DNA from 4 places in the Halotia branconii CENA392 genome. Region 1 is predicted to be linked to each of the others. Evidence: predicted binding sites of a transcription regulator. Region 1 holds the regulator's gene; each other region holds the start of a gene.
The links. Region 1 encodes NtcA, which controls nitrogen genes in cyanobacteria. Its sites were predicted from a motif close to TNTGTANNNNNNNNTACANA; they were not measured.
Positions count from the first base shown of each region.

Region 2: glnA (type I glutamate--ammonia ligase) is a predicted target of NtcA. The motif match lies at 2,857-2,876, and genes of this name have one in related genera.
Region 3: QI031_RS00585 (DUF3120 domain-containing protein) is a predicted target of NtcA. The motif match lies at 1,788-1,807, and genes of this name have one in related genera.
Region 4: QI031_RS14160 (SAM hydrolase/SAM-dependent halogenase family protein) is a predicted target of NtcA. The motif match lies at 2,002-2,021, and genes of this name have one in related genera.

Region 1 covers NZ_CP124543.1:2,911,654-2,916,497, reverse strand. Annotated here, with positions in the region: gene QI031_RS12740 (DUF3146 family protein) at 37-300, shown strand; gene QI031_RS12735 (pre-16S rRNA-processing nuclease YqgF) at 341-796, opposite strand; gene QI031_RS12730 (DUF3084 domain-containing protein) at 831-2,321, opposite strand; gene ntcA (global nitrogen regulator NtcA) at 2,496-3,167, opposite strand; gene fabI (enoyl-ACP reductase FabI) at 3,678-4,454, shown strand; gene hisB (imidazoleglycerol-phosphate dehydratase HisB) at 4,784-4,844, shown strand, end outside.
Region 2 covers NZ_CP124543.1:4,304,695-4,309,538, forward strand. Annotated here, with positions in the region: gene QI031_RS18955 (GTP-binding protein) at 1-16, shown strand, start outside; gene QI031_RS18960 (Calvin cycle protein CP12) at 336-605, shown strand; gene QI031_RS18965 (TlyA family RNA methyltransferase) at 602-1,420, opposite strand; gene QI031_RS18970 (XisI protein) at 1,552-1,887, opposite strand; gene apcB (allophycocyanin subunit beta) at 2,132-2,641, opposite strand; gene glnA (type I glutamate--ammonia ligase) at 3,000-4,415, shown strand; gene QI031_RS18985 (hybrid sensor histidine kinase/response regulator) at 4,792-4,844, opposite strand, start outside.
Region 3 covers NZ_CP124543.1:110,075-114,918, forward strand. Annotated here, with positions in the region: gene QI031_RS00575 (TIGR03279 family radical SAM protein) at 1-422, opposite strand, end outside; gene QI031_RS00580 (undecaprenyl-diphosphate phosphatase) at 522-1,484, opposite strand; gene QI031_RS00585 (DUF3120 domain-containing protein) at 1,810-2,589, shown strand; gene psbU (photosystem II complex extrinsic protein PsbU) at 2,851-3,279, shown strand; gene nadB (L-aspartate oxidase) at 3,473-4,844, shown strand, end outside.
Region 4 covers NZ_CP124543.1:3,240,419-3,245,262, reverse strand. Annotated here, with positions in the region: gene QI031_RS14175 (S-layer homology domain-containing protein) at 1-103, opposite strand, end outside; gene QI031_RS14170 (DUF2382 domain-containing protein) at 471-1,415, shown strand; gene pirA (arginine synthesis PII-interacting regulator PirA) at 1,788-1,943, opposite strand; gene QI031_RS14160 (SAM hydrolase/SAM-dependent halogenase family protein) at 2,055-2,864, shown strand; gene QI031_RS14155 (DUF2301 domain-containing membrane protein) at 3,042-3,689, shown strand; gene QI031_RS14150 (YdcF family protein) at 3,689-4,378, shown strand; gene QI031_RS14145 (Uma2 family endonuclease) at 4,566-4,844, shown strand, end outside.

The sequences.
Region 1 (4,844 bases):
TTAGCTTTTATTCCACACTTGACATCATAAAGCATTGTGAGTGCGAAACGCCTGCCAGAAACCATCGCCCATGTCAGAATCATTCGCCAATCCTGGCAACACGGCTTCCTTGAGGGCGAAGTCAGCGCGGGTGACTTTGAGTGGCATTTCCAATGGCACTTCCGCCAAGGAAAATTGTCTGTCAAACCTTCTCAAGGTCGTGCCTTAATTAAAGAACCCCTCGGTCGCTTCTTAGAGCAACAAGATTACCAATTAGAACCTGGAGGAGACTATGCTTTTACTATTCGAGCAGAACTTTAAGAATTAAAAGTTATAAGTTATGGATTCATGACGTAAGTTCTTACCCTTCACTCTTCATTGCTGATTCGGTGAGGCGATTTAAATATCTTTCAATCAAAAGGATGGCAACAATATCATCTATCGGTCGTGGTGGCTGTCGCATCCCCTTTGGCAATAGTTTTGTTAGTCCCTGAGGAGGATACATCTGCCAATAGCGATCGCGTGCTTCTAAAGTGCTGTAGCGTTCATTGACTAAAATGATATTTAGCGGCTCTGCTAATTCTTGATAAAGTTGCTGTTTCCACCGTTTAGCTGTAGTTTGATCACCCATTACTAACAGCGAGACAGGAAACCTCTGGCGTAATGTCTCAATGGTAGCGATCGCTTCTTTCGCAGGTACAACTTGGTGATAGTATAATTGCCGATCTAGTCCGATAACTGCTAAACCACACTTATCTTTACCTGGATCAAAACCCAAAATGACTGGTTGTGTTGGTGAAAATTCACTAAAAGCCATATTAAATAAGTTTTCTTTATATTAATCTTGTTTTTTAAGTACTTAAAATAACTTGACCGTTGGAAATTACTACTAATTTCACTCTCAAAGGCCCGGCTGTGTAAGTGTCTTCTGCCGCGATCGCTTTAATCTCTAATGGTTGATTGTACTGCTTGAGTTGAGCAACAAAGCGTAGAAAAGTACCATCTATTTGGACATTTTCTACAATTCCAGCATTACGGGCGCGAAATTGGGAAGCAGAAATCAACAAATCCAATCTTTGCCGCATCTGATAAGATGTCATGGCTTTGGGGTCAGCAGTAGTGGAAGCCAATACCTCACCTTTAGAAAAAACCAATTGATTTCGCGCTGCATCGGCAAAAAATTCTATTTGTTTTTCTCCTCTAACGTAATTGCCAGCGGAGAAAACTCGCACTACATATTCTCGACCATCATTAATTTGCTTGATCAGTTGCTCAATTCTCTCTTGAGTAATCCGCAATGTCTCTATATTTGCAGGATTTGCGCCAGGTTCAGTTAATTCAATATTGGCATTTCGGTTGGCTTCTTGTAAAAGTTGTGTCACCGCCTGACGAGCAGCAGCAGCTTGGTTAACTTGAATGACAGCTGCGGCCAAAACTTGACCACGAACTAACGCCAATTTACCTAAACGCAAATCTCGATATGACTGGTAATATTTTTCCAGCCTCGCTACTTCTTGCTCTAAATAATCTTGTTGTCTTTCTAATTCTTTGAGGCGAGATTCACGTTTAGCAATCACTTGCTCTCGTGAAGTAATTTCTTGATTACGTTTTTGAATCAGTTGATCTAGTTGAGTAATTTTTTGATCGCGTAATTCAATCGCTACCTTTCGGTTGGCAAGTTCGCGATCGCGTTTTTCAATAGCTGTTTTGGCTTGATCAATCGCTTTTTTAGCTTCGGCGTAAAGTCTTTCACGTTCTGTTTTTAATTGTTCAACTGCTGCCTGTAGAGCTTTTCTTTGATCGTCAACACTTTGCAGTTCTGTGATAGCTTGTTGGTACTGAGTTGCCACTTTACCCAACTGGCTTTGAGTTCGTTGAAGTTGAGTTTGGGTTTGGGCTTGTTGACTAATGGTACGGTTGAGTTGAGCTTGCGTTTGCCGTTGTTTAGCGTTAGCTGCTTGTAAAGACTTATTAATTACTTGTAAGTCTTGCTGTGCCTGTGTTTTTTCCTTCCTTGCCTGGTTTAGCTCACTTTCTACTTGGCTTTTTTGGGTTTCCGCAGTTTTGAGTTGTTCCCGCTTGTTTCTGAGGTCTTTTTGAATATCTTCTAATTCAAATACGCCCTTGCGTAATCCTTCATCGGCAGCGAATAAAATCCCTAGAGTTGATGCCGAAATTAAACCACCAGTCAGAATAGTTACCAATACAGCCGTATTTTTAGGACGGAGGTTGAATAATGAGAGACGCGCTTTGCCAACTCTAGTGCCAATGCGATCGCCAACGGTGGCAATTACGCCTCCCAAAATTAAAATTGCTGCTATGAGGATGTACCCGGTGGTCATCTTCAGCTACCGAAATGCTTCCAGATACAGCCTACTACTTTCAATCATTATCTGTGGAGGAGGGGGAGATTGGCAATAGCTGAAATTACTCAAGATTTGAGGTTTGATTCCAGCTATTTGGGTGGTTTCTTTTAAAAACACAACACAGACCAACTCCCATTATTCCAATTGCTTTTAAGTGAACTGTCTACTTAAGGTAACAGGTTTATGCACAGTAATCTTCTTTTTGTGGATAGAAATCATCTTTTTTTCTCGTAAGTCACCCAGTAATCTGGTGACGGTAACGCGAGTTGAACCAATGGCCTCAGCGATCGCCTGATGAGATAATTTCAGATCAATTGTGATCCCATCAGCACAAGGTACACCAAAATCACGGCAGAGAATTAATAGAAAACTCACTAGCCTCGATCCCATATCTCGGTGAGCTAAAGTTTCAATCATCATCTCTGTTTGTAAGATCCGCGAAGATAAACCCCGCAGCATTAACATCGATAATTCTGGATTTTCTTTGAGTGCTTGCTCCACCTGTTCAATCGGTGCCGATAGTAATTCCACAGGGGTAAATGCCACCGCATGGTAAAACCGATCTGACTTGTTTCCTGTCAATAATGACAACACACCAAAAACGCTATTTTCCCGCAGCAATGCTACCGTTATTTCTTCTCCTGCCTCGTACACCCTGGAAAGTTTAACAGCACCCTTGAGAAGGAAATAAACTCGTTCGGCAGGATCGCCAGGAAAAAAGATCGTTTTGTTGCGTTCAAAAGTTTCCACAACCGGCGGAAACGCTCCGGTCGCCATCTGACGAAAAACATTTGCTAGGGCTTTATCTTGTGTCACGATCATCTCCCTTCCCCTACCCAATGCCGGAAAAACAAAAACTGATTACCTAAGAATACACCTGAAAAATTAATAAAGCACCGTCAACCTTTCTGTTCGTTCCTATACTCAAACCCAAAACTTGATAGTTATTTGTTCATAATGATACATAATTTTTCATATTTTTAGCTAGTAGTTGTTATAAGTACTTCCACAGTTGTAGTCATCAGGTTTTTTGTGGAAAAATTCACGATATCTTAAGGAATATCTAGAATTTTTTTTGCAGAAAACACACTTACTAATAATTATTTTTGCAAATTATATGCAAAACATAAATAAACTTGGCTCATATCAAGTTGAATTGAGAAATAGCATTTAGGAAATGAGAAAGTAAAAACAGATAAAGAAGCAACTTTTTTTCTCTACTCCTCCTCTTTGTTCCTCTCGATTTTTTTGATGCCTCAATTGTGATCTTTGATGGCAAGTCGGTATCAGATTCTAGTATGCTCCTAGTGATTGCTTGCATTGACAATTTTTATGCTTAATCTAACTGGAAAGAACGCCTTGGTTACGGGTATTGCCAATAACCGGTCAATCGCCTGGGGGATTGCTCAGCAACTGCACAAAGCAGGAGCAAATCTAGGTATTACCTACCTGCCAGATGACAAGGGCAAAATGGAGAAAAAAGTTGCAGAATTAGTTGAACCTCTTAACCCCAGCTTATTTCTTCCCTGTAATGTTCAAAATGATCAACAAATTCAGTCTACCTTTGAAACTATCCAAGATAAGTGGGGCAAGCTAGATATTCTCATTCACTGTCTTGCCTTTGCTAGCAAAGATGATTTGAGTGGAGGTTTTAGCCAAACCTCTCGTTCTGGCTTCAACACCGCTTTAGAAATTAGCACCTACTCATTAGTACAGTTAAGTGGTGCAGCTAAACCGTTGATGACCCAGGGAGGTAGCATCATCACCCTAACCTATTTGGGCGGTGTAAGAGCAGTTCCTAACTACAATGTTATGGGAGTCGCTAAAGCAGGTTTAGAAGCAAGTGTACGTTATTTAGCTGCTGAGTTGGGGTCACAGAATATTCGGGTGAATGCCATTTCTGCCGGCCCAATTCGGACTTTGGCATCTTCAGCGGTAGGCGGCATTTTGGATATGATTCATCATGTAGAAGAAGTATCACCCCTACGACGCACCGTAACTCAGCAAGAAGTAGGCAATACTGCTGCTTTCTTAGCTAGTGACTTAGCCAGTGGCATTACAGGACAAGTCCTGTATGTAGATGCAGGATATGAAATCATGGGAATGTAATACGATTTGGGCAGAGGAAGAGGCAAGGGAGCAGGGAGCAGGGAGACAGGGAGAGAAGTGCGGTCTTGGGGTCTCCCCCTCCGGGTTCGGCAGTCCAACGCCAGTCGCTCCTGGGGGAAACCCCCATGACCGCGCTGGCTCCTCTTTGTTGGAACAACAAGACAGGGCTGCCTCCCCAAGTGGAGCAACTTCGGGAGAAAGAGGTAATTCCTCTTCATCTCCTCTGCACCCCGCACCCTGCCCCAATTCCTCTTCTTCATTCCCCTCTGCACCCCGCACCCTGCCCTTCTGCCTCTTTCTTATGCCCCATGCCCCATGCCTCATTAATTATGCAAACAACTGAACGCCAAATTACTCAAACTTCTCGGATTGCCTCTGTTCACCGCACTA
Region 2 (4,844 bases), 1.4 Mb from region 1:
GTTAGGAATTAAGTAATAAAGAAAAAACTTCACACTAATTGCAGGATAGATTTTTTGTCAGTTGTCAGTTGTCAGTAGATTTCTATCAAATTGTTCTGTTAATAGCAGTAATTAATAGTCTAGTATGCAACATTGAAAAAATGACTGCATCAGGGTGAATGATCAAAGCTAAAACTTAGATTTTAGACTTTATACTTCGGATTTCATCCTTTAATGGACGGTGTTCACCACCGCAGTTTGCAAAGAAGCCTATCTAAACTAGAAATATGAGCTTTTTGGAGTCATTGGAAAGCTCACAGTTAACGTTTATATCAGTAAACAAAGGTGAAAGTATCATGACAACAACCTTAGACACAATTCAAGCTGCTGTAAACTCTGGAGCCAAAACTATTGAAGAAGCAATTTTAGAGGCTACTGTTGAAGCCCGTAAAACTTGTGAAATTGGTGGCGACAACTCTGCTGACTGTGCTGTAGCTTGGGATATTGTGGAAGAATTACAAGCTGAAAAAGCTCACCAAAAACAAGCAAAACAACGCAAAACTGCTTTAGAAAGTTACTGCGATCGCCATCCAGAAGCGGTAGAGTGTTTAATCTACGACGTTTAATGCTCTCGAAAATCAGCAACAGCTAATTTCGTGATTTTTTGAATCTCCTCTAAATTAGGCGATGGTGTTTCACTTTCCATTCCTAACCATAAGAGATACTCAATATTCCCTGCGGGGCCAGTAATCGGCGACCAAGTTAAGCCTTGATATTTCCATCCTAATTTGTGAGCTGCTTGCAGTACTAGGAAAATGGCATCAGCTTGGTCGTTAGGGTCGCGCACTACACCTTTTTTACCGACACGAGATTTTCCAACTTCAAACTGTGGTTTTACCAGTAACACCAGTTCTCGGTTAGCTTGAGTTAATCGCCACAAAGCAGGCAAAATCTTAGTTAACGAAATAAACGATACATCCACCACTGTCAAATCAGGAAGAGGATCACCCTCACCGTACAACTCATCGGGTGAAAGATGACGTAAATTAGTCCGTTCCCGCAAAACTACCCGCGGATCATTTCGCAAACGCCAATCAACTTGTCCATAACCGACATCAATACCATAAACTAATTTTGCCCCAGCTTGGAGTAGGCAATCTGTAAAGCCACCCGTAGAAATACCACCATCTAAACAAACACGTCCGGCTGTGGGAATGGCAAACAATTCTAGAGCTTTAGTTAGTTTCTCACCTCCGCGGGAAACAAACCGCGATCGCTCTTTAATTCTAATTTGAGCAGCAATATCAACTTCTGTACCAGATTTATCAACTATCTGGTCATTAACCATCACTTCCCCTGCTTGAATTAGCCTCTGTGCTAAAGCGCGAGAAGCACATAAATTTAGTTCTACTAATAATGTATCTAGTCGTTGTTTAGCCAATTAACTTTTTAAGCGTCCTAGAGTAGTTTTTTTCACTTGCATCCGCCAATTATAATAATCGCTAAAATTAATGCGATCGCTCTCAACTTCTTGTTTATTTTATTCTTTAGGAATGCACAATATTCAGGTAATCAACATACAGCAAAATCTGTATATTGACGCAGTTCTACAGGATGGAAAGCCAAGACAATGTCTTCACGCGGGACACCAGCTTCCAACAATGCTTCTGCTACTGGTTCAGACGTACCATCATATTGAATCCAGACTTTACTATTAATAATATCTATATGCACTACTGAACCATGTACGCGCCGCACTCCATCCCAACCGACGTGTACTACTTCGTAATGGTCGCGTTCTGAGTCAACCACAGATTCTGTCTCTATTTGACCATTAGCAGGTTTGTGATTGGCATATTCAAATATCAATTGACGAATGATTTCCCGATACCGAGTTAGCTTATCCATTTGATAATCCTATCTAATTGATCGTCAAAGACAATTAGGTTTATTTTTATGCTACTAAGGATTAACTAACCAAAGCGTTCAGAAAATATACATTCATAAACTCGCTTGGAAACTGCTATTAAACACTTACTGATAATTCTCACGCAGAAACTTCAAAAAAGTAAACGCACTTTGTTCTTAAAGTCAAAGTGCGATCGCAATACTTAACTTTTATCGGGCAGACATTTTGCCCGCCCAAAGCTGACTAAATATCTATCTCACTTAACTCACGACTCAAATGGTCAAAAGGCTCGTCTACAAAAGTAGTATCGGCCACACCCGCAGCTGCCACTTTTTCCTTAACCATATCTTTGAGAATTTGGATACCGCGAACTGTTGGACTAATAGGTACTCCTAAAGAGTTGTAAGTTTCTCGCAGTCCTTGCAATACTCGTTCATCCAACACATTTGTATTGCCAGCAACTAACGCATAAGTAGCGTAGCGCAAGTAATAGTCCATATCTCGCAGACAAGCCGCGTAACGACGAGTTGTATAGGCATTTCCGCCAGGACGAATCAACTCTGGTAATTCTTCAAATAATTCCAAACCAGCCTGCTTCACGAGTCCTGCGGCATTAGAATTGATCGCTGCTGCTGCTTGTATCCGTGCTGTGCCACTTTCAAAATATGATTTTAGGCTGTCGATCGCATTCCGGTCAAAATATCGACCAGCTACGTCATAATTCTTAATCAAGTTTGTTACTGCATCGCGCATTCCTTCTTCTCCCAATTGTTGCTATCTATGGTTTGATATTAATTTGTCTGCACTTATGCACCAGTAAATTTTTGTGCTATTTAAAATAGATTCAGCACAAAAATAATCATCCGCTACTTAAGGATTTTATGTCAAAGTTGACCCCCTCTGAGATGAACTTTCCAGTTTTGTGTAGATGATCAGGTAAAGGTTAATATAAGCTGTAATCCAGATCATCTGTAACAAAAACTACAAAATTCTCTAATATCCAGAATTTATGATATTTCAGGTGTGTCACAACTGGGTTCAGATCAGCAAGATGAGGAAGCTTTGGCGGATTCTGATTTTACTTTAGGAAATTGGTAGAGAAGGAGTAACAATGACAACCCCACAAGAAGTCTTGAAGATGATTCAAGACCAAAAAATTCAGATGATTGATCTGAAATTCATCGATACACCAGGAACTTGGCAGCATTTAACGGTTTATCACAACCAAATTGATGAAAGCTCATTTGATGATGGTGTACCTTTTGATGGTTCCAGCATTCGGGGTTGGAAAGCAATCAACGAATCAGACATGACAATGGTACTCGATCCCAACACTGCTTGGATCGACCCGTTCATGAAAGAGCCAACACTAAGTATAGTTTGTAGTATTAAAGAACCCCGCACTGGTGAATGGTATAGCCGTTGCCCACGCGTTATTGCTCAAAAAGCAGTAGACTATCTAGTTTCCACAGGCATTGGTGATACAGTCTTTTTTGGCCCTGAAGCTGAATTTTTTATCTTTGATGATGTCCGCTTCGACCAAACTGCTAACCAAGGTTACTACTACGTAGATTCTATAGAAGGTCGTTGGAACTCTGGTAGAGAAGAAGGGCCCAACTTGGGTTACAAACCACGCTTCAAAGAAGGCTACTTCCCAGTATCGCCAACGGATAGCTTCCAAGATATGCGTACAGAAATGCTGCTGACAATGGCAGAGTGTGGTGTACCCATTGAAAAACAACACCACGAAGTTGCGACCGGTGGTCAGTGCGAATTGGGTTTCCGCTTTGGAAAATTGATTGAAGCTGCTGACTGGCTGATGACCTACAAATATGTCATCAAGAATGTTGCTAAGAAATACGGCAAAACCGTCACCTTCATGCCAAAACCAATTTTTGGCGATAACGGTTCTGGGATGCACTGTCACCAGTCTATCTGGAAAGATGGTAAACCCACATTTGCAGGTGATAAGTATGCTGGTTTGAGTGAAACAGCGCTTCATTACATTGGTGGTATCCTCAAGCACGCACCAGCACTGTTAGCAATTACCAATCCCACCACTAACTCTTACAAGCGTTTAGTACCTGGTTATGAAGCACCGGTGAACTTAGCCTACTCCCAAGGTAATCGTTCTGCTTCTGTGCGGATTCCTCTATCTGGTACTAACCCCAAAGCTAAACGGCTAGAGTTCCGTTGTCCAGATGCTACCTCTAACCCTTACTTAGCATTTGCTGCTATGCTTTGTGCTGGTATAGATGGAATCAAAAATAAAATCCATCCTGGTGAACCCCTAGATAAAAACATCTATGAACTTTCTCCAGAAGAACTAGCGAAAGTACCTTCAACACCTGGTTCTCTAGAAAAGGCGTTAGGACATCTGGAAAATGATCACGCTTTCTTGACAGAAACAGGCGTATTCACAGAAGATTTTATCCAGAATTGGATTGATTACAAATTAGCTAACGAAGTTGAGCAATTGCAGTTGCGTCCTCATCCTTACGAGTTTTACCTCTATTACGATTGCTAATTGCCGCAGATGAAAGGAAACTCTTAACGGGCAACAGGTGAGTCCAGCACTGCGGGAGGGTTTCCCTCCGCAGGTGACTGGCGAATCCGAAGGGCAACAGAAAGACTAAGCCATCCACAAGACAGTTATCAGTCAAAAGCTACTTGATAACTGTTAACTGTTAACTGATTTAACCTTATTTCAGGGCTAATTTTCTTTTTCTATTTCCTATTCCCGCCTTGTTGGTGCAACCTCTCGCCGAGAAGGGGCATTAGTTTTAAATTTTTTAGCCACCTCACGGGGTGGCTTTTTTCAGAGTTTTTAGTTGAGTCAAATCATCAAGCTGAGAAATCATGCAACCTAGTACAGCACAGAGAAAATAAAATTTTGAAAAGTGTTAAGAACCTTCTATTGCCATGAGCTTAATAACTGCTGCAACTAATTCTTCTG
Region 3 (4,844 bases), 2.8 Mb from region 1:
ATCCGCTGCCATTCTCTCTTTGATAAATTAGTCAGAGTTAGGTAAGAGCCATACAAAAAGCTTAAACGGTAATCATCATCTTTTAAATACAAGCTAGAACGCTTACCCGGTGGCTGTTGATCAATAAAGCAAAAAGGGCAACGGTTATTACACTGAATTAAGCCATCAAATAAAGCAGTGGCAAATTCTAACCCCAGATCTTCGTCGTAGTCTTTTTCAATTTCAATATGATGGGTTTTGCCAGCAGCATCTAAAACTTCTAATTCGAGAACTTCATCAGCACATAAAAATTGATAATCAATTAAATCGCGGGGATGTATGCCATTGATAGCAATGATCGCATCACCAGCCTCAAAGCCAATCTCTGCGGCTATTGAGTCGGGAAGCACTTTAGTAATTTGGGCAGGACGAGTAGTAGACATAAGTGGAAGGGACTAGGGACTAGGGGCTAGGGACTAGGGAGAAAGAGGTAATTTTTCTTCATCCCCTATGCCCCATGCCCCATGCCCTATGCCCTAAAATTAACTATTTTTCAATAATCCTGCACCGATCGCACTTAAGATGACGACACCAAAGATCAGGCGATACCAAATAAATACCCAGGTGCTTCGGGTTTTGAGAAAGCGTAGCAATCCAGCGATCGCTATATATGAGAAAATTGTGGCAGAAATCACTCCTACAACAATAGGAACAATTGCTGCACTACTTAAACCTGCTTTGAGAACATCTTTTAATTCCACTAACCCTGCTAGGGTAATGGCTGGAATACCTAACAAAAACGAGAATCTAGCCGCTGTTTCCCGTTGCAAACTCATAAATAGCCCAGCTGTTAAGGTAGAACCAGAACGAGATACACCAGGTATTAATGCTAGAGATTGAGCTAAACCCATCAATAGCCCATCTTTCATTGTTAGATGCTCAAAGTCTCGTTGACGCTGACCGAGTTTTTCTGCTAATCCCAATAACAAAGCCATGACTATAGAGGCAGTAGCGATCGCTGCCATGCTTCTAATCGGTGAATTATCAAAGTCTGGAATAAATACTTTAATTAAAAGTCCAAAAAAGATAATAGGTAACGTACCCAGAATAATACCTATAAATAAGCGTAAGTCGTGATCATGATAATCTTTGAGGGCAATCGCTCTGGTGGCTCCTTTAAGAATGCGCGTTAGATCTCCCCAGAAATACCATAATACGGCTGCTATACTACCGAGCTGAATAATAGCAGTAAAAGCTACACCCGGATCACCCCAACCTAAAGCCACAGGCACAACTTTTAAATGTGCTGTGCTACTAATAGGCAGAAATTCCGTCATTCCCTGCACAAAGCCTAAAACAATAGCTTGTAAAATATTCATTGATTGCACCCCACTTACCACCGGGTTAGTTTGGGCGCTGACAACTTTAATCGGAAATGCCGCCACACAGAAGATGGCAGACATTGCACTTAAAAGCACGAACCATTGACGTTTTGATAGAGTCATCAGTTTACCTGCGATCGCTGTTATTACAACCAATTACACAAACAGCTGCTTGGAGAGCCTTCCAGGAAAGTTACACAGAGACTAGAAGAGGAGCAGCACTTCGACTACTTCGGCTACGCTCAGCACAAGTACGCTCAGTGACCAAAGCAGAGGAGAATAACAAATTAATCCCCCATGCCCCATGCCCCATGCCCTATGCCCTATGCCCCATAAACATAAACATTAATAATGTCCCAAATTTATATAATATAAAAATGCCCTAGGGGGGGATTCATCAGTGTGTTATCTTAAATAACATAAAGTTTAGTAACAATTATTAAAAACTTTGCTTAATAATACATTGTCTTCATACAACACTTCTACTAATTCTATTGATACCAAATTACATGCAACCGATACTGGGCAGATAAATATTAGAGAGTTAGAATCTACACTTTCCTTATCTCCGTCTTTCTTGATCTCTATATCTTCGCGACAAACGTGGTTAGTGTTTGCCGCGGCAGTATTTTTAGTATCAGTGCCAGTATTTATAGAAGCGCCGCTAGTGCGATCGCTGCCATTTATAAGTTTAGCGATTACAGGGTTTTGGGTATGGTTGAGTTTTAAATTAATGTCACGCCCTGCAACTTATCTGTGGGGAGATTTACTTTTAGGCTTTAGCTGGAGTTGGTTAGCAGGAGCTATTTATTGGGGCTGGTTACGTTGGGAGCCTGTGTGGCATTTACCAGTAGAGTCTATAGGGCTACCCTTTGCTTGTTGGTGTCTACTAAGAAATTGGGGTAAAGTTGGTAACTTCTTTTATTTAGGTTCTTTACTCGGAACAGTCTTGACAGATGTGTATTTTTATATAGTAGATTTAATGCCTTATTGGCGGCAAATTATGCAGGTAGAACCTGCTGGTGCGCCATTAATTTTACAAAATGCCCTGATTCAAGTACAAACTCCTTGGGGACAAACTTGGGCGGTAATCCTCGCCTCAGTGTTGTTGATAGCAGGAATTTTACCTTTACGTCAAAGACAACGCCATTGGTATGCCTTTGGCGGTGCGGTTTTAAGTACAATTTTAGTAGACAGTCTATTTTTACTAGCAGCCTACGCCGCTTGAGCATTAAATAAATAGAACAAGACCTTATACAAGGTTGGGTCTACGTGCCTCAACCCAACCTACACAAAAATGGCGAAGGTATTGTAGGACAAAGCGTTTAGCGGTGGTTACTAAGCTGTATATTAGTTTCTGATGATTGCTGTGTGTTAATTAAGCTATCACCTAGTCTAAAGGCAATCGTCTTGGCTGTAGACTGTGTACTATTGACACCTGTTGGCTGAAAGCCATTTTTTCAGTTTGATGGAAAGAGGTAGAAAAATCGTGAAAGTATTGGTGCGTTTATTAACAGTGTTTAGTTTGTTCCTTGGCTGCTGGGGATTTTTAGGAACAACTCAGATAGCCCAAGCTAGTAGTTTCAACAGTTTTGCTTTGCCTCAAGTTCCAATTTTGGCACTTGAACGGCAAAATCGGGCAGACGCTAAGCTAGGAACGGAATTTGGTAAAAAACTTGATTTGAATAATACCAACGTGCGGGCTTTTCAACAGTATCCGGGGTTGTATCCTACCCTTGCGAAGAAAATTCTCAAGAATGCTCCTTACGAAAGTGTAGAGGATGTATTGGATCTTCCAGGACTGAGCGATCGCCAAAAACAACTTCTGCAAGCTAACATGGATAACTTTACTGTGACAGAATTTGAACCTGCCTTTAACGAGGGAGACGATCGCATTAACAACGGTATCTACAGATAACCGCCTTTTTAGTTAGCTGTAGGCAAATTTATGAGTTAGGAGTTATGAGTTATGAGTTATGTAGTGATTTCAGGTATGGAATACCTTACTCTAGCCCCTAGTTTCTACTAGAGTGTATTGCACACAACTGAGAAACACCATAGTTACAAAACTTCTAACTCCTAACCTTTAACTCTTAACTTCCCCTAATACCTTGCCTCAAATAGATATTCCTAGTCAATTTGATGTCTTAGTAGTCGGCGCTGGTGCGGCTGGACTGTATACGGCACTTTGCTTACCAGAGTACTTGCAAGTCGGCTTGATTACTAAAGAAACAGTTTCTTTGTCTGCTAGTGATTGGGCCCAAGGTGGGATTGCTGCGGCTATTTCCCCGGAAGATTCTCCTTCACTGCACATTGAAGACACATTGGAAGCAGGTGCTGGTTTATGCGATCGCCCAGCAGTAGAGTTTCTTGCCCAACAAGCACCTAGCTGTATTCAATCTCTGGTTAACCTAGGAGTCGCTTTTGATCGACACGGTAAAGCGTTAGCTTTAACTTTAGAAGCCGCACATTCACGTAACCGTGTACTTCACGCCGCTGACACCACAGGTAGAGAGGTAACTACTACCCTAACTGCCCAAGTATTACGTCGTCAAAATATTCAAGTTATCCAGCAAGCTTTGGCGTTGAGTCTGTGGCTAGAACCCCAAAGCAGTCACTGTCAAGGAGTTAGTCTCTTTTACCAAGGTGAAATCCACTGGGTAAGGGCTGGTGCTGTTGTACTAGCAACTGGTGGTGGAGGTCAAGTATTTGCCCAAACCACTAACCCAGATGTCAGTACAGGCGATGGGGTAGCGATCGCCTGGCGCGCTGGGGCTATCCTCCGCGACTTAGAATTTGTCCAATTTCACCCTACTGCCTTAACTAAACCCGGCGCTGATCACTTTTTGATTAGTGAAGCTGTCCGAGGGGAAGGCGCACATCTTGTAGATAATGAAGGCCGGCGTTTTGCTTTCGATTATCACTCTGCTGGTGAACTCGCACCCAGAGATGTAGTTAGTAGAGCAATTTTTAGCCATTTACAACAGACTGCGGCCGATCCTGCTACTGCCCATGTGTGGCTAGATATGCGCCCTATTCCTGCTGACAAAATTCGTCACCGCTTTCCCAATATCATTAAAGTTTGTCAACATTGGGGCATTGATGTCTTTAATGAACCAATTCCCGTAGCCCCTGCTGCCCATTATTGGATGGGTGGTATTGTCACAGATTTGATCAATCGCACAAACATTCAGGGTTTGTATGCGGTGGGAGAAACAGCCAGTACCGGAGTGCATGGGGCAAATCGTTTAGCGAGTAATTCCTTGCTAGAATGTATTGTCTTTGGGGCGCAGATGGCTAATTTGAAGGATGAACTCACAAAGATTAAAGATGAAGAAACTAAACTCAGCTTTCATCCTTTGACATTCAGGCTTTCTGATGGCGATTGGCAAATCCAGCAAACACAATTAGAAGCATTTAGAGAAAAGTTACCGCGCCTAGTTTGGCAAAGTGCTGGTATTTGTCGAGAACAGTCAGTTTTAG
Region 4 (4,844 bases), 330 kb from region 1:
GAAATGTAGTTTGTTTTGGAGAAGTTTGAGCAGTCGTACTTACTGCTAACCCTAAAGTTAATAAAGATGCACTTACAACAGATATATGAGATAAAATAGACATTATAAATGTCCTCCTAAATATCGGTAATTTATAACTTATATAAACTTTACAAAAGTTTATATAATATTTTTTAATTATTTCTAAAATATCTTATTTTTTTATCTACCTCTTTCGATGAAAACGCTGTAACCCTTTATAATTGGCTGTTTTTCATAGATAAATAATTTTGCAGCCTACAAAAGCAACTTTTTTTAAGTAAAAACAAAATAATATTTTACAACTACTTAGATTGTTGTTTAAATTTTTATTTCATATATCCCCTAAAGGGATTAAATTTTTATTTCATACAATTCAGCCATGAGAAAGATGGAGTAATACAAAAAAGTTTTAGCATAGGGGGTGTAGAGAATTTAGATAAAAAATAACTATGACTCTTTATAAACTACAAGATTTTGCTGCCAACTATAAAGATACTGACTTTGATAATTACAATATCAGAGATTTTGATGCTTACTCAGACATAAATGATGAAAAAGTTGGCACTGTCAAACATATTTTAGTGGATGATTCAGGTCGCTTTCGCTATTTAGTCATTGACACGGGTTTCTGGATTTTTGGTAAGCAGGTGTTGTTGCCAATTGGGCGTTCCCGAATCAATTACTCTGATAGACGAGTATATGCTACAGGACTGACTAGAGAGCAAGTAGATAACTTACCTGATTTCCACAGCTTGGAACGAATTGATTACGATTACGAGGAGCAATTGCGAGAAGTTTATCGCACTCCTACAAGGGAAACTCCCTTAAATACATCAACACCTTTAGATGTACAAACTCCTGTAGAAAGTTCAGCACCTTTAGATACGCCAAAAGCTTATACTGAGCCGGCAATGAGGGAAACTGCACCCATGCCAAAACCTACTTACGAGCGTGAGAGTTATACTTACGAACAAGAACCAGATTTGTACCAGATGAATGAGCAGAATCATCAAAGTCTCAAATTGTACGAAGAACGGTTAGTTGCCAACAAATCACGCGTTAAAACCGGAGAAGTAGCAGTTGGTAAACATGTTGAAACTGAAAAAGCGCAAGTTTCAGTACCAGTAGAGAAAGAGCGAGTAGTTATTGAACGTACTACTCCCACAGAGGCAGGTAGGACAGTTTCTCCGGGCGATGTTGACTTCCGCGAAGGAGAAGTCGCTCGTATGGAGATTTACGAAGAAACTCCTGATATTCATAAGGAAGCTGTTTTGCGTGAGGAAGTTAGAGTTAAGAAAGTGGTAGAACAAGATACCGTTGAAGCTGAAGAAACCCTTCGTCGTGAAGAGTTAGATATTAATAAAGGCGATGAATCAACCAGAAGAAGACAATAGATAAAAAACCCCACCCACAAGGGCATGGAGTTTTTGGGCATGGGAAAAAACCTACCAATGCTCTATACCCTATCTATGCCCCTTCTTGATATTCCTTTATTAAAATGGCATAGACCATAAAAAAGGTTGTCAACTAATTGACAACCTTTTGTGTTTTATTCATCAACTCCCTTCAAGAGAAGGAACAAATGGATGAACTGCTTGCACTGAGCTTTGTCGAAGTGTTGCCTGTTGCCACACCTTGGATTTAAGTCTACCTTCTTGTGGCGGCAAGTCTTGGCAGGGGCTTAAATCCCCTACCACAGACAGTTCCTGTTCCCCGTTAAAGCCAGGACTAAAGTTCTAACTACAAACGAAGATTAAACTCTCGATTTAGCCGAAATACTTGATTTCTGCTTCTAATTGACGAACTAGCCTTTCGTCACCACTAGCTTTAGCTACTTGTAGCCTATGTTGTAAGCTTCTTTGGATATTTTGTCTATGTGCTTCTTTGGCTTGAGTATTAACTCGCATTCTACTTTGATTCATAATGGTTAACCTCTTAAAAGTTTCTCTTTATGTCTTGTCTTCCTAACATAACATATTTTTTGTAGCTGTTGTTACAGAAAATTGTGGCTTAATATATTTTATTGTCAAGCTATGTCCAATCATCCCAGCAACCAACAAGCAGTCTTGACTGTATTAAGCGATTTTGGCGATCGCGATGTCTATGTAGGCGTAATCAAGGGAGTTATTGCTCAAATTAATCCTCAGTTGACGGTGGTAGACTTAACACACCAGATTCCGCCGCAAAACGTCGCCGCAGCTAGGTTTTGCTTAATGAATGCTTATCCCTATTTTCCGGTGGGAACAGTACATGTGGCAGTGGTAGATCCAGGGGTGGGTAGTCAACGCAGGGCGATCGCAGTAGAATTTGCTCAAGGTTTTTTGGTAGGCCCAGATAATGGCATATTTAGTGGAGTATTAGCTCAAAGTCCAGCAATTACAGCAGTTGAACTCACAAATCCTGATTATTGGCGAACTTCTCAACCCAGCAAAACTTTTCACGGTAGAGATATCTTTGCACCAGCGGCAGCTTATCTTGCTAATGGTGTCTCTATTCAACAGCTAGGACAAGAAATTGATCCAAAAACTTTGGTAAAGCTAGACATAGATATCTGCAAACAGACTGCTACTGGTGTGATGGGTTGTATTCAATATATTGATTATTTTGGCAACTTAGTAAGCAACATTCCAGGGAGTTACGTAGAAGGTAAAAATTGGTGTGTGCAAGCTGCTGGATTGACTATACCGGGGGGTGCAACCTACAGTGATGTCAAAGTTGGTGCAGCCATTGCATTAGTAGGAAGTCACGGCTGGGTAGAAATTGCTATAAATAGCGGTAATGCACACTTACAGTTGCAGATTAACTTACAAAATATTTTATTGTTGAGAAAATCAACAAAGTGATTAATCATGTAGCCTAGAGATAACCCGTCATACCGTTTTACTTTAAAGTTGATACATTTGGGCAAGCAGGAGAGGCAGGGGTAGCAAGAAAAATAATTTGTATCAATGATTTTGTGAAATGGTATCAGTTAGTTCTCGTTGAATGCTACAAGAAAATTAACAGTATTATTTTTTGATATGACTACACAAACACTATCTACACCGGAAGTTTATCAAGGTCAATTTGGGGAGTTTACCATTAATCAAAGCGATCGCAATGGGGTAATTATCTACCGCGTTGGATTAATGATAGCTGCACTAAGTTTTGCGATAGGCAGTGCTTTGGTGTTGTTTAACAATAATGCATCTATCTTGACACCTTTGTATGCTTGCTTTAGTTTAGCTCTGGGTGTGAGTTTATGGACTATTCACATCTACATGGCTCCATTGCACCGACTTTTGCAAATTTTTTGGGCGATCGGTAGCATCACCTCATTAATACTGGCATTATCTAACAGTGAACCTTTAGCTATAACCGTTTACAATCAACCCCTAACCTTATTTGGAGTAGGTTTTACTTTTGTTGCTTTAACAGGTATTTATTTCAAAGAAGCTTTTTGCTTTAATCGTCTAGAAACTAAAGTATTAACCCTCACAGTTCCACTATTATTATTAGGACATTTAATCGGAATTTTACCAACGGCAGGGGAACAGACTTTATTAGGGATTTGGGCAATTTTATTTGTGGTATTTGCTGTGCGTAAAGCTATACAAGCAATTCCTCCAGATATTGGCGATAAATCTGTGTTTGCTTATTTAAAACAACAAAGTTCAGCCAAGGCTTAATGCAAAGAAAAAATTTCCCAGTTAAAAAACTTGCAAAACTTCGGCTAATCAAGCGTCAAGAAATATGGATGTTAACGGCTCAAGGATGGATAACATTTCTTGCAGCCTCCATTTCTTCAATTGTTTTCATCTTTGCTCATTTATACCCATTCCTAGCTGTAACTTCCCCCATCAAAACAGCAGATATATTAGTTGTGGATGGATGGATCTCAGACTATGCTCTAGAACAGGCAGCTATTGAATTTAAAAATAATACTTATCGGCAATTAATTACTATAGGCAGTCCAGTAGATCAAGGTTTTTATTTAGCTGAATATAAAAATTTTGCTGAAATTGCCGCAGCCACCTTTCAGAAACTAGGAGTGCCAAAAGAAAAGATCGTAACTGTTGTGACTCCGCAAGTAATCAAAGATCGGACTCATGCATCGGCTGTGACATTGCGTCAATGGATATTAAATGCAAATTTATCAATAGAATCAATCAATATATTTACATCTGATGCTCATGCTCGTAGAAGCTGGATAATATATAAAAATATATTTGCTCCTCAAATTAAGGTAGGTATAATTGCTGCTGCACCACCAAATTATGATGCAAATAAATGGTGGAGCTCTAGCGAAGGGGTACGAGTAATCATCTCTGAAACTATCGCTTATATTTATGCTCTATTTTTTACTGCAAAAGTCTAAATTTGATCAACAACCTTCTTCAGCTCATCGCACCACCTTCGGTGAGTGTTTGGCTAGAAAACATTTGGATTGTTAGCTGGGATGTTGCTAACATGGGGAAAAATTACAGAAGTCAGCGTCTAGCCGACTTCTAAACGTCGAGTTTTGCGCTAGGACAGCTTATCAATCTCATCTTGAAATGATGCCTATGGTTTTGCCTCAACCTCCTCGTTCTGTACCCGTTCCGGCTTTAGCCAGTGGCGATCGCCTCACTCGTGCTGAGTTTGAGCGCCGTTATCAGGCAACTCCAGAAAAATTCAAAGCCGAACTCATTGAAGGAGTGGTTTACGTGGCATCCCCCGTCAGAGCCTTTCATGGTGTTCCCCATGCTGATTTAGTAACCTGGTTGGGGGTGTATCGGACAGCAACTCCTGGCGTGAGCGCAGCTGACAATACAACCACACGGTTAGATTTAGACAATGAACTT